DNA from 2 places in the Bradyrhizobium algeriense genome. Region 2 is predicted to be linked to the other one. Evidence: predicted binding sites of a transcription regulator. Region 2 holds the regulator's gene; the other holds the start of a gene.
What was found. Region 2 encodes HrcA, which represses chaperone genes, less so after heat shock. Its sites were predicted from a motif close to GTTAGCACTCNCNNNNNGNGAGTGCTAAC; they were not measured.
Positions count from the first base shown of each region.

Region 1: V1286_RS28650 (co-chaperone GroES) is a predicted target of HrcA. The motif match lies at 2,938-2,966, and genes of this name have one in related genera.

Region 1 is NZ_JAZHRV010000001.1:5,924,937-5,932,150, reverse strand. It holds gene V1286_RS28660 (hypothetical protein) at 1-437, opposite strand, end outside; gene groL (chaperonin GroEL) at 714-2,360, opposite strand; gene V1286_RS28650 (co-chaperone GroES) at 2,534-2,830, opposite strand; gene V1286_RS28645 (hypothetical protein) at 3,167-3,682, shown strand; gene V1286_RS28640 (protein phosphatase CheZ) at 3,887-4,663, opposite strand; gene V1286_RS28635 (L,D-transpeptidase) at 4,971-5,768, shown strand; gene V1286_RS28630 (DUF2076 domain-containing protein) at 5,909-6,760, opposite strand; gene V1286_RS28625 (ChbG/HpnK family deacetylase) at 6,890-7,214, opposite strand, start outside.
Region 2 is NZ_JAZHRV010000001.1:7,175,867-7,183,080, forward strand. It holds gene dnaK (molecular chaperone DnaK) at 1-1,166, opposite strand, end outside; gene V1286_RS34485 (hypothetical protein) at 1,761-2,723, shown strand; gene pncA (bifunctional nicotinamidase/pyrazinamidase) at 2,823-3,536, shown strand; gene grpE (nucleotide exchange factor GrpE) at 3,719-4,333, opposite strand; gene hrcA (heat-inducible transcriptional repressor HrcA) at 4,444-5,532, opposite strand; gene rph (ribonuclease PH) at 5,687-6,400, shown strand; gene rdgB (RdgB/HAM1 family non-canonical purine NTP pyrophosphatase) at 6,412-7,041, shown strand; gene hemW (radical SAM family heme chaperone HemW) at 7,034-7,214, shown strand, end outside.

The DNA of each region.
Region 1 (7,214 bases), 1.3 Mb from region 2:
CTGAGATCGGAATTATCAGTCGAGGTCACTTCGGTCACGGTCTGGCCAATCGTGATCTGGCCGCGGAACTCGAAGGTGTCGCCGACAGGCTTACGCGACAGCTTGACGATGACCGGCTGCTTGTCACCGAGGCTCTGCGTGGTGCCCGTCAGGTTCTGCCCGTTGAGGACGGCGAGATTGGCGACGAAGCGGTCCTTGCGGTCGGAGCCCTTCGCGACGGGGTAGCAGACGTCGAGGGTAGCTGCGATGACGTTCTTGCCCTGCCGGGTTTCCTTTAGGATGACGTCGGCATTGCCGTCCATCAGGCCGTCGATCGCGGTGAAATAGCGCGTCTCGATGGCGCCCGGCGCCGTCTTGGAGGGAAGTTTCATCTGGGCGAAAGCGAGGCCCGGGGAGACCGTGATCAGACCGAGCAGGAGAAGGAACCGCGCGCGCATATGAAATTCCCTGAAACGATGGAATCGGCAGGGGTCGTAAGTAGCAAACCCCGGCAGCGTTTTCGAGCCAAGCACGTCCTGAACCGGATCGGGCGCGCTTCATTGCCAAAAAAGCCAAAAAAGAAGGCCGCCCGGAGGCGGCCTTCGATCTGTTTACTCGGGAAAGCCGGGCTTTATAGCGTTTTCGAGCGAAGTGGGTACCGGTTCGCGTGAAGAAAACGCGTCAAAACAAGAATCTAGAGCTTCGGTTCTGATTCAATCAGAACCGATAATGCTCTAGAAGCCCATGCCGCCCATTCCGCCCATGCCGCCGCCACCGCCGGGCATCGCCGGCGCCGGCTCTCTCGGCAGTTCGGCGACCATGGCTTCGGTGGTCACCAGCAGGCCCGCGACCGACGAAGCGTCCTGCAGCGCCGTCCGCACCACCTTGGCCGGGTCGATGATGCCCTTGTCGACCATGTCGACATATTCCTCGGTCTGGGCGTCGAAGCCGAAGGTCTCGGACTTGTTCTCGAGGATCTTGCCGACCACGATCGAGCCTTCGACACCGGCGTTTTCCGAGATCTGGCGAACCGGAGCTTCCAGCGCCTTCAGCACGATATTGATACCGGCCTGGACGTCGGAATTGTCGTTGTTGATGCGGCCGACGGCCTTCTTGGCGCGGAGCAGCGCCACGCCGCCGCCCGGCACGATGCCTTCCTGCACGGCCGCGCGGGTCGCGTTGAGGGCGTCCTCGACGCGGTCCTTCTTTTCCTTGACCTCGACTTCGGTCGCGCCGCCGACGCGAATCACGGCGACGCCGCCCGCCAGTTTCGCAAGGCGCTCCTGCAGCTTCTCGCGGTCGTAGTCCGAGGTGGTTTCCTCGATCTGCGCCTTGATCTGCGTGACGCGGGCTTCGATGTCCTTCTTCTTGCCGGCGCCCTTGACGATCGTGGTGTTCTCCTTGTCGATCACCACCTTGCCGGCGCGGCCGAGCATGTTGATGGTGACGCTTTCGAGCTTCATGCCGAGTTCATCCGAGATCAGCTGACCGCCGGTCAGGATCGCGATGTCTTCCAGCATCGCCTTGCGACGATCGCCGAAGCCCGGCGCCTTGACGGCGGCGACCTTCAGGCCGCCGCGCAGGCGGTTCACCACCAGCGTCGCCAGCGCTTCGCCCTCGACGTCCTCGGCGATGATCAAAAGCGGACGGCCGGACTGCACCACGGCTTCCAGCACCGGCAGCATCGACTGCAGGCCCGACAGCTTCTTCTCGTGCAGCAGCACGTAGACGTCTTCGAGTTCGGCCGTCATCTTTTCGGCGTTGGTGATGAAGTAGGGCGACAGGTAGCCGCGGTCGAACTTCATGCCCTCGACGATGTCGACTTCGGTCTCGAGCGACTTGTTCTCCTCGACCGTGATGACGCCTTCATTGCCGACCTTCTGCATCGCCTGGGCGATCATCTTGCCGATGGCGGTGTCGCCGTTGGCCGAGATGGTGCCGATCTGGGCGACCTCGGACGAAGAGGCGACCGGCTTGGCGCGCTTTTCGAGATCCTTGACGACGGCGTGGACCGCGATGTCGATGCCACGCTTCAGATCCATCGGGTTCATGCCGGCAGCGACCGACTTGGCGCCTTCGCGCACGATCGCCTGCGCCAGCACGGTCGCGGTGGTGGTGCCGTCGCCGGCGGTGTCGTTGGTCTTGGAGGCGACCTCGCGCAGCATCTGCGCGCCCATGTTCTCGAACTTGTCCTCGAGTTCGATTTCCTTGGCGACGGTGACGCCGTCCTTGGTGATGCGGGGTGCGCCAAAACTCTTCTCGATCACGACGTTGCGGCCCTTCGGACCGAGCGTCACCTTCACCGCGTTGGCGAGAACGTCGACGCCGCGCAGCATGCGGTCGCGGGCGTCGCCGGAAAATTTAACGTCTTTGGCAGCCATTTGAATTGCTCCTGGAATGATGGGTACGGCCCTTGCCGCGTTGTTAGCTCGTCATTGCCGGGCTTGACCCGGCAATCCATCGCCTGCGTAAGACTCTTCAGAAGAATGATGGATGCCCGGATCAAGTCCGGGCATGACACCTGTGGGTGCGGTTACCGCTCGGATCTATCGGCTCAGCTCAGCACGCCCATGATGTCGCTCTCCTTCATGATCAGGAGTTCCTCGCCGTCGAGCTTGACCTCGGTGCCCGACCATTTGCCGAACAGCACGCGGTCGCCGACCTTGAGGTCGATCGGAATCAGCTTGCCGGCCTCGTCGCGGCCGCCCGGGCCCACGGCGGTGACTTCGCCCTGCGACGGCTTTTCCTTGGCGCTATCGGGAATGATGATGCCGCCCTTGGTCTTCTCTTCGGCATCGATGCGCTTGACCACGACGCGGTCGTGCAGCGGACGGAATTTGGATTTGGCCATGACGTCTCCTCTTGAAGTTCCATGGAAGGCGTGGTTTCAGGTCTGTGCCACGAAAATGGCTGATAATGCCGCGTATTCGACGCCGCCCCGGGCGGGACAGCATGACCCTTAGCAATCGTCGGATTTGAGTGCTAAACGTGGGGCCGGGGAATATGGCTTGGCGCTGATCCTGTCAAGCAAACAAGGGGGTTAAGGCCTTCTTGAGGCCAATATAGGATGGTCCCACAGAAACCAAATCGGCGCAGCGGCGTAATTTAACGGACGTCATTGCTCCGGCAGGCTTTTTACGATTGGCTGCTTGACGGGAGCGGCCAAGGAATTGCTCGGGGGAATACGATGATCAGCTCACGTAATGCGCGTACGGTTGCCAATCTGGCGATCGCATCGGCGCTGACGATCTTGCTGGCAGCGTGCAGCAGCATGAGCCTGCCGTCGCTGTCGTCCAGTTCGGCGCCCGAGGCCGAGCCCGGCGTCGCGCCCGATATGCCGGCCACCATCCGCTCCGACGAGATCGTCGGCCGCTGGGGCCTCGCCTCGTTCCAGAATCCCAACGACCGCGCCCGCACCGAAGCCGCGGCGCGCGGGCAGTGCAAGCAGCCCTATGTGATCGGCGCCGGCACCTCCGGCGGTGTTGTCATGCATCTGGCCGACCAGGCCACCCCGCAGGAACTGCGCCTCAAGGGCAGCCCGAGCGGCAAGAATTATATCGGTCCGCCCGGCCCGACGCCCGGCGAGCAGGACCGCGAGATCGTCTCGTTCGACGGCCGCGTGCTCGTGACCCGCTTCATCGAAAAGGATGCCGCGGTCCGTTACGGCAACATGGTCTATGTCCGCTGCGCGCCGCGGGCGTGATTAGACGCCGTCATTCCGGGGCGATGCGAAGAATCGAACTATGGTGCGCAATTGCGCACCTGAGAATCTCGAGATTCCCCGATGCGCAATTGCGCATCTGAGGTCTGGTGCTAACGCACCATCCCGGAAATGACCGCGCAAAAATCAACAAAAAACGCCGGCAGCTAGCCGGCGTTTCCATTTAGTCTGCGTTAACCAGTTCGATCAATCGAACAGCGCGTCGATGTCGTTCTGCGAGGCGTGACCGTCGTCGCCGTCCAGCTTCGGGCCGTTCAGCAGCTTGGCGTCGCCTTCGCGGGTATCGACGATCGGCGGGGCGTGCGCCTTGATGGCATCGACGCCACCCCAGATTTCCATCATCTCGATGATGTGCTTTTCGATGAATTTCATCGTCGTCATCACCTTGCTGATGCGCTGGCCCGTCAAGTCCTGGAAATTGCAGGCTTCGAAGATCGCGACGACGCGTTCCTGGATTTCCTCGCTGAGCAGCTTTTGCTGGTCGGGCGAGATGTTCTTGGACAATGCGGTGGCGGCCTGGTCGATCGCCTCGACGGCCTCGAGAATCTGCTGGGTGGCCTGTTCGGTGCCGCCGACGACGGCGCCGAGCTCGCCATTGACCTTGGCCATTTCCTGGCCGTCAAAGCTGTTGCCGTGCAGGGTGGCGATTTCGCGCTTGGTGCGGTTGATGGCGTCGTGAATGAGATCGAGCTCGACTTTCAGCTTCGCGCACTGCTCGATCTGGGCGCGGTAGGTTTCCAGCAACGCGTGGGCATCCGCGGTCTCGCGTGCGATATCCGTGGCGACAGTCGAACCGTCGCGGGTGTGGCCGAAGCCCGCCATCTGTGCGCGGATCGCGCGCAGCTCGGCCATGATCTCACGATGCATCGGGCCGATCTCGCCGCCTTCGGCGGCAGGCATCATAATTGGCGCGTCGCCCAGAAGGGCTTGTTCAATACGAAAACGCTTGCGATTGACCGACATGAGTTTTTCCCACCCCTACACTTCCGTGTGTGTTCTAGACCGATGCGATTTAACGTGAGGTTCACGCCGGAACGCGTCATGGTCGCGGTTTGCCCGCGGCCGCATACCAACGATTAACCATGAGGGGCGGCGTTCATGCAAAATAAACGCTACCGGGCAAATCAGCGCGCGATTGCCGAAATGGTGAATCGAAACGGCTGATCTGTTTACCAAACCGATTAGGTTTTGATTTGTATTGATCGCGTGCAGCGGTGCTCGTCGCGCCGCTGCCGCCAACCCGCAATGACGATCAGTACAGAGTACGTCGATGTCCGGAAAAATCTCCCTTGCGCTCCTTGCGAGCGCGTCTTGCCTTTGCTTCTCCAGTGAGGCTTTTGCGATCGACGCCTCGCCAATTGCCGAACCCGCCGTGATCTACGCCCGCGAGCCCGCGCAGCCGGCGCCGGTGCGCATGGCCGCTGCCGAACGCTCGCGGATGGGCGGCGGCTTCATCGAATTCCTGTTCGGCGACCTGCCGCAAGGCGGACGCTATCAGCAACAGCCGGCCTATCAGACGCAGCCTGACTACGGATATGGCGGGCGGCGCGCGCTGCTGCCGCCGATGGATCCGCAGCAGTCGATGCGCGGGGAGGAGGAGATCGACCTCGCACAACGTCCGCTCGATCCGAAATACGAAAAGCAGGTAGTCGAGTATCACGGCAAGGAAAGCGCAGGGACGATCGTGATCGACACCCCGAACAAGTTCCTGTTCCTGGTGCAGGGCGACGGCAAGGCGCTGCGCTACGGCGTCGGCGTCGGCCGCCCCGGCTTCACCTGGTCAGGCGTCAAGACCGTCTCCGCGAAGAAGGAATGGCCGGCCTGGACGCCGCCGCCCGAAATGTTGGCGCGGCGCCCCGATCTGCCGCGGTACATGGAAGGCGGCCCGCAAAATCCGCTCGGCGCGCGCGCGATGTATCTGGGTTCGTCGCTCTATCGCATCCACGGCTCCAACGAGCCCTGGACTATCGGCACCAACGTGTCGTCCGGCTGCATCCGTATGCGCAATGAAGACGTCATCGATCTCTACGGCCGCGTCGGCGTCGGCGCCAGGGTCGTGGTGATCTGATTGTTTTGATCGTAGCCCGGATGGGGCCAACGGGGCGCGCACTCGCGCACCCGTTGGCCCCATCCGGGCTACGATCCGTCCCAACAAAAAAACGGCCGCCTGATCGGGCGGCCGTTTTGACTTTTCAACTCAGACACCGCTCACGCGTAATCGCCATCACCACCATCGTCGCCGTCGAAGCCGTCGGCATCGTGGTCCATGTCGTCATCGTCATGCGAGGCCTGATCGAAGAAGCCCTGCCGCGAACCGGAATCGTTGTCGTTGTTGTCGGCGCGCTGGCTGGACGAGCCGCGCGAACCGATGTCGTTGATCCCGGCGTCGCGCGCCAGGTCGCCGCCGGACTGGTCGCTCCACGGCCTGCGGTCTTCGATTCCGCCGCTATGGTTGGCCGTGTCGCCGAAGCTTTGGTGGTTGCCGCCGCCGCCCATCATCGAACGGAGGCTGCCGGCCAGCAACGAGCCGCCGACCACGCCGACCGCGGCCGCCGCTGCGGTGCCGAGGAACGAGCCGCCACCGCCGCCGAACGGCGACTGCTGCGGCGGCTGCGCGCCATAGAGCTGGGGCTGGGCATAGGACGGCTGATTATATTGTCCGGGCGGTTGGCTCTGCTGCAAGACCTGGCCCGTGTTCCACGCCGGACGGCTGCCGCCCGAATTGCCGCCCATCTCGGGCGCACGAACGTTGGGTACCGAACCATGTGACGAACCTTGCGGCTGGTTCTGCCCGAAGATCGCATCGCGCATCGAATCGAGGAAGCCGCCGGATTGATTTTGCTGACCCGCTGCCGCTTCCAATTCCTGGATGCGCATGTCGGCGCGCTTCAGCGCTTCGTCCTGCACCAGCGTCGTTTGCACCAGCGCATAGACCGCATTGGGCGCGTTGCGCAGGCCCTGCATGATCGCTGACATCGCCTCCGCATCGCGCGGGGCGTTCTCCAGCTTGGTGAGCCGGTCGAAAAGACCGTCAATCAGTTGGCGTTCTTGCGGTGTCATGGCCCTCTCCCTCGCGTCGGATCGTCGTCAACGCGCCGGAGAGATGTAGGACGGGGTTTGTGTCGCAAGTAGTGGGTGGCCGAATTAAATTTTGGTATGCGACAAAACGCCGGGATTTGTTGAGTCTTATCAACTCAATGTAACTTTATTCGCCGCCAGCAATGCCGGGAATCGATCGCTTGCGAGATACGCATGTTCCGCCTCGCGCTGGGTGGTGAGGGGGTCGAGGCTTTCGAGCGTTGGGTCGACGAATCCAGGGTGGCACATCACGAGCGCGCCATCCGGCAATTCCCGAAGGAACTCACCCATCAGCACCGCGAAATCGGGTTCTTTTGAAAAATCATAGGCGCCGGCGAAGGCGGGATTGAACGGGATGCCGGCACGGGTGGCGCGCTTGCGGAATTGCGCGCTGAGAATGTCGAGCACCAGCGCCTTGGGCGCGCCGAGCAGCCCG
Region 2 (7,214 bases):
ACGTCGAGCAGCAGCACGTCCTTGACGTCGCCCTGCAGCACGCCGGCCTGGATCGCCGCACCGATGGCGACGACTTCATCCGGGTTGACGCCCTTGTGCGGCTCCTTGCCGAACAACTGCTTCACGACTTCCTGCACTTTGGGCATGCGGGTCATGCCGCCGACCAGCACCACTTCGCCGATTTCGGCCGCCGTGAGGCCCGCATCCTTCAGCGCCTTGCGGCAGGGCTCGATGGTCTTCTGGACGAGATCGTCGACCAGCGCCTCGAACTTGGCGCGGGTCAGCTTCATCGTCAGATGCTTCGGCCCGGTCTGGTCGGCCGTGATGAAGGGCAGGTTGATTTCGGTCTGCGTGGTCGAGGACAATTCGATCTTGGCCTTTTCCGCGGCCTCTTTCAGGCGCTGCAAGGCCAGCTTGTCGTTGCGCAGGTTGATGCCCTGCTCCTTCTGGAACTCGTCGGCGAGATAGCTGACGAGGCGCATGTCGAAGTCTTCACCGCCGAGGAAGGTATCGCCGTTGGTGGACTTCACCTCGAACACGCCGTCGCCGATTTCCAGAATCGAGACGTCGAAGGTGCCGCCGCCGAGGTCGTAGACCGCGATGGTGCCGGATTTCGATTTGTCGAGACCGTAGGCGAGCGCAGCCGCCGTCGGCTCGTTGATGATGCGCAGTACTTCGAGGCCGGCGATCTTGCCGGCGTCCTTGGTGGCCTGACGCTGCGCGTCGTTGAAATAGGCTGGAACGGTGATGACCGCCTGCTCGACCTTCTGGCCGAGATGGGCTTCCGCGGTCTCTTTCATCTTCTGCAGGATGAAGGCGGAGACCTGCGAGGGCGAATAGGTCTTGCCGTCGGCCTCGACCCAGGCGTCGCCGTTCGATGCCTTGACGATCTTGTACGGGACGAGCTTCTTGTCCTTCTCGACCATCGGGTCGTCGTAGCGGCGGCCGATCAGGCGCTTCACTGCGAAGAACGTTCGCTCGGGATTGGTCACCGCCTGACGCTTGGCGGGCTGGCCGACGAGGCGCTCGCCGTCATCGGTGACGGCAACGATCGAAGGCGTCGTGCGCATGCCTTCCGCGTTCTCGATGACTTTTGCAGTCTTGCCATCCATTACGGCGACGCACGAATTCGTGGTGCCGAGATCGATCCCAATGACCTTTCCCATGGTCCTCATATCCTTCTTGTTGCGGCAGGTTGGCTGGGCCCTGGACGGCGCACCTAACCGAACCCCCAACGATCAATTACTCGCGATATTGCGACGGTGAGCCTCATATAGGAGGGGGGGTCGACCCTGCAAGGACCGAACGCAAGCTTAGGGCCTGAAAAGGCTGACGTTTGAAAGATTGTGTCAGCCCGGGGCGGGGCGGGGCGGCGCCTCAGGAGGTGTTAAGAAATCGGCAAGGCCGCTCGACCAAGGCCGCCTCGCTGCGCGCACTACTGACGCGGTGCGCAACGAAGCGGCATCTTCCCGCCCGCGGGGGCCCGGCCGACCGCGTCAGGGGACGCGGTATTTGGCCGCTGGAAGCGCCTCAAAAAGAGCTCGGATACCGGGCAAAATCCTGCAAAAAGGCCGACATATCGGAATGTAACGATGGAACGGACCCCTACCCTGCCCTGTTGCAGGGACATCAAAACCGCTAAAAGCGGGCCGACTGGAACGACCCCTGTCGTGACCGCAAGACTCCAAAATTCCACTAGAGATTCCTAGCTGCATCGTCGGCCCCACTGAACGGCCCCATGCAAACCCGGTAGATGCTCCATGAAGCTACTTCGATATTTCGCTGCGATTGCCCTGACCGTTGCCGCCAACTCTACCGTATTCTCTTCCGCGTTCGCCGCCGACCCGGTCTTCCCGCCGGGCGCCAGGGTGGGCATGACGCCACTGGTCGGCCTCAACAAGGCGAGAGCGTTCATCGGCTTCGAGACCGAGGACCACGGCGTCAAGGTGCTGGTCACGGACCTTCCCGCCGAGGCCTATGGCGAGGTCGCCAATGCCTTCAAGGCCAACCCGGGCGGCGCCGGCGGCATCAAGCCGGAGAGCATCGAGACTGCGGCGGGGCTCGCCTATTACACCGTCGAAAACGGCAAGGAAAACGCCAAGGACGGCGCCGGCAATGTGCGCCGCTATTCGATGATCCTGCCCGGCCCTACCTTCTCCGGCTATGTCGCCGTGCAGGTGCCGGAGAACGCCTCCAAGATCTATACCGACGACGCCATCCGCCAGATGTTTGCTTCCGCCGTGATCCGCAACGAGGTTCCGGTCGAGGAGCAGCTCGGAATGATGCCGTTCAAGATGAGCGAGCTCTCGAGCTTCAAGAACATCCGCACGCTGGCGCCGGGCGCAGCTCTCATTCTCTCCGACGGCGACGAAAAGACCGGCTTCGAAGTCGCGCCCTTCATGATCATCGGCCTGATCGGCTCGACGGCGGCGTCCCCCGATGATCGCGGCCGTTTCGCCCAGCAGATCGCAACCACCATTCCCGGCGTGCGCGACGGCAGGATCACGATGTCGGAGCCGGTCCGCATCGATGGCCAGCCCGGCTACGAGACGCGGATCGACGCCACCAGCGGCAAGGATAATACGCCTGTTACCATCGTGCAGTGGGTGCGGTTCGGCTCCCAGAGCTCGATGCGCATCATCGGCTCTTCGCCGCGCAACGACTGGACCAAGGCCTTTCCGCGCTTCCGCGCGGTGCGCGACGGAATCCATCCGCGAACCTGATCCGGAAATTTGCAAGCGCGCCGAAACTTCGGGCTTTCGTTTGTACACACATGGAACTAGCCTTCTCCCCGGTCGGGTTCATAACCGGGGAGACGCACCATGTTTACTCGCAGGCTGGTTCTGACAGGTCTCGGCGCGACGTCGGTCGCTGCCCTCGTTCCATCGGCGCTTTGGGCGGCGCCGATCAAGCCCGACGAAGCATCCGCGCTGCTCGTCATCGACGTGCAAAACTGCTTCCTGCCGGGCGGCAGCCTCGCGGTCAAAGACGGCGAGCAGGTCGTGCCCATCATCAACCGCATCGCCAAGGGTTTTGCCAATGTGGTGATGACGCAGGACTGGCACACCGCGGGCCACGTCTCGTTCGCCTCCACCCATTCCGGCAAGAAGCCGTTCGAAACCGTTAATCTCCCCTACGGCAAGCAGGTGCTGTGGCCCGACCATTGCGTGCAGGGCACCGAGGGGGCGTCGCTGTCGAAGGACCTCGCGATCCCGCATGCCGGGCTCGTCATCCGCAAGGGTTTCAACAAGAACGTCGACAGCTATTCGGCCTTCACCGAGGCTGACGGCAAGACCACGACGGGGCTCGCCGCTTACCTGAAGGCGCGCAGGGTGAAGCGGGTGTTCCTCGCCGGCCTCGCCACCGACTTCTGCGTGGCATGGAGCGCGCTCGACGCGCGCAAGGCGGGTTTTGAAACCTATGTGATCGAAGACGCCTGCCGCGGCATCGACACCCAGGGCTCGCTCGCAAAGGCCTGGGCCGACATGACCAAGGCCGGCGTCAAGCGCATCAAGTCGGACGATATCGCGGCTTAGAGGCGGAAAACAAACTGCCAAACCCTCATCCCTGCGCGAGCGCCATTGCGCTCGTCGCTGGAGGAGCGCGCCTGCGCGCGTCTCGAAGGATGAAGGCCCAAGTTGGGCCGCATGGTTCGCCCGGCGATGCATAGTATCGTCCGGAGACGGCGCTTGCGCGCCTCCTCACCATGAGGGTCTAGTTACGCCGCGCTGTTCGGTTCGTTGTTGGCCGGCGCGGCCTTGGCGCCGCCCTTGGAGACGGCGACCAGCGCCGGGCGCAGCACGCGCTCGCCGATCATGAAGCCGGCCTGCACGACCTGGACCACGGTCCCGGACGGGACGGACGGGTCAGGCACTTCGTACATCGCCTGCTGGAAATTCGGATCAAACTTCTCGCCCGACGGATCGAACTTCTTGACGCCGTTCTTCTCCAGCGTGTTGAGCAGCGAACGCTCGGTCAGCTCGACGCCCTCGATGAAGGCCTTGATGCCGGGATCGGCGGTTTCCCTGGCCTCGGCCGGGATCGCGTCGAGCGCGCGCTGCAGATTGTCGGCGATATCGAGAATGTCGCGCGCAAACCCGGTGATTCCATACATCTTGGAATCGGCCACCTCGCGCCTGGTGCGCTGGCGCAAATTTTCCATTTCCGCCAGCGTGCGCAGCATCTTGTCGCGCGTCTCGGCCAGTTCCTTGGTCAGGGCCTCATTCGACCCTTCCTCGGGATCGTCGGGCATGATGTAGGGTTTTGAGACCACGGGCTCGCCGGTCTGGGCCTGCTTCAGCTCGTCGTCACTCGGCCGGTTGGGATCGGTCATAAGACTGCCTTCTCAAAAAACGCATCTGGTTCGATGGGGATTTGCTAGGCGGGATATCGTGCTTTAGGGGCCGAAAATCAAGCATAACCAGCCGCCCCATCCGGGGCGGATTAGCCACCCAGCATCCGGCTGACGATCCGGGCGGCGTAGTCCACGGTCGGAATCACCCTTGCATAGTTCAGCCGCGTCGGCCCGATCACGCCGAGAACGCCGACGATGCGGCCCGCGGCGTCGCCATAGGGGGCGATGATGGTGGAGGAACCGGACAGCGAAAACAGCTTGTTCTCCGATCCGATGAAAATCCTGACGCCTTCGGCGCGCTCGGCCCGGCCCAACAGATCGATCACGCCGCGCTTGGTCTCGAGATCGTCGAACAGCGACTTGACGCGTTCGAGATCCTCCAGCGCATGCAGGTCTTCGAGCAAATTGGCGTGGCCGCGCACGATCAATTGGCGGTCGTCATTGTCGCCGCCGGACCAGCTCGCGATGCCGGCCGCGATCACCTTCTGCGTCAATTGGTCGAGTTCGGCGCGGCTCTGCGTCAGCGCGGTTTCGAGCTCGAGCCGCGCTTCGGCGAGCGTGCGGCCGCGAATCCGCGCATTGAGGAAATTGGTCGCCTCCGTCAGCGCCGAGGAAGGAACGCCGGGCGGCAGCGTCAGCACGCGGTTTTCGACCTGGCCGTCTTCGCCGACCAGCACCACCAGCGCACGCTCCGGCTCGAGCCGGACGAACTCGATGTGTTTTAGCCGCGAATTGGATTTGGCGGTCAGCACCACGGCCGCGGCCCGCGTCAGGCCGGACAACCGCGTCAACGCTTCACCCAGCGCCGCCTCGACCGATTGCGCGCGCCCGACGGACGCAAGCTGGCTCTGGATCGATTCCCGCTCGGGTTCGGTGAGGTCACCGACCTGCATCAGCGCGTCGACGAAGAAGCGCAGGCCGAGTTCGGTCGGCAGCCGCCCTGCCGAGGTATGCGGCGCATAGATCAGCCCGAGCGCTTCGAGGTCCGACATGACGTTGCGGACGGAAGCCGGCGACAGCGGCACCGCGATCAGGCGAGAAATGTTGCGCGAGCCGACGGGGTCGCCGGTGGCGAGATAACTCTCGACGATTTGACGAAAAATGTCGCGCGAACGCTCGTTGAGCTGGGCAAGCCCGGCATGCGGTGCGATCAGGCCAATCGGATCGTGGTGGGCCACGGCTTAACTCCTTGGACCCCTAATTTGTCGCTCCGGCGGGCCAATGACAAGCATCCCTTTCCCCGCCAACGCGGCCAAAAGCCCTTGCCGCTGCCCACGCCCCCACCTACAAGCACCGCGAACCAGTTTTCGCTCGATTTCGAAAGGATTTCCCATGCGGCCAAGCCGCCGTGCGCCCGATGAGCTGCGCCCCGTGTCGCTGGAACGCGGCGTGGTCAAATATGCCGAAGGTTCCTGCATGGTGAAATTCGGCGACACCCATGTGCTGGTCACCGCCACCCTGGAAGAACGGCTGCCGCCGTGGCTGAAGGGCCAGGGCCGCGGCTGGGTCACCGCCGAATATGGCATGCTGCCGCGCGCCACCCTGGAACGCACCCGCCGCGAGGCCGCCGCCGGAAAGCAGGGCGGCCGCACCGTCGAAATCCAGCGGCTGATCGGCCGCAGCTTGCGCGCAGCTGTCGACCTCGAAGCTCTGGGCGAGCGCCAGATCACGGTCGATTGCGACGTGATCCAGGCCGATGGCGGCACCCGCACCGCCTCGATCACCGGCGCCTGGGTGGCGCTGGCCGACTGCATCGCGTGGATGAAGAGCCGCAACATGCTGAAAATGAACGTTCTGCGCGACAATGTCGCCGCGATCTCCTGCGGCATCTATCAGGGCACGCCGGTGCTCGACCTCGACTATGCCGAGGATTCCGAGGCCGAGACCGACGCCAATTTCGTCATGACCGGCGACGGCCGCATCATCGAGGTGCAGGGCACCGCCGAGAAGACGCCGTTCTCGCAGGACGAGTTCCTCGCGCTGATGGAACTGGCGCGCAAGGGTGTCGCGCGTCTGGTGGACTTGCAGAAGCTGGCCGTCGCGTAGTCTGATCGCACATGCACCGTCGAATCACAGGCCGGCTCGTGATCGCGACCCACAATCCCGGCAAGCTCGCCGAGATGCGGGAACTGCTGGCGCCGCATGGCGTCGAGGCCGTTTCCGCGGGCGAGCTGGGCCTTGGCGAGCCCGAGGAAACCGGCCAGACGTTTCGGGCGAATGCGGCGATCAAGGCGATCGCGGCGGCGCAGGCTTCCCAGCTTCCGGCCTTTGCCGATGATTCCGGCCTCGTCGTCGATGCGCTGGATGGCGCGCCCGGCATTTACTCGGCGCGCTGGGCCGGCGAGGGCAAGGATTTCATGGCGGCGATGAGCCGTATCGAACGCCTGCTGCAGGAACGTGGCGCGACCACGCCCGATAAGCGAAGTGCGCATTTCGTCTCGGCCCTTTGCGTCGCCTGGCCCGACGGTCATCTCGAAGAGGTCGAGGCCCGCGCCGATGGAACTCTGGTATGGCCGCCGCGCGGCACCGCCGGTTTCGGCTATGATCCGGCATTCCTGCCCGATGGGCACGTCAGAACCTTTGGCGAGATGACCTCGATCGAGAAACACGGCCTGCCGCCGCTCGGCCTCGGCCTGTCGCACCGGGCGCGCGCCTTCGTCAAACTGGCGGAGATCTGCCTTGGCTAGCGCCGAACGCCACTACCCGAAGCGGACCGCCTTCGGCGTCTACGTGCACTGGCCATTTTGCCTGTCGAAGTGCCCGTATTGCGACTTCAACAGCCACGTCCGCCACGCGCCGATCGACGAGGAAAGATTTTCCCGTGCGTTTGCGCGCGAGATCGAAACAACAGCGGCGCGCG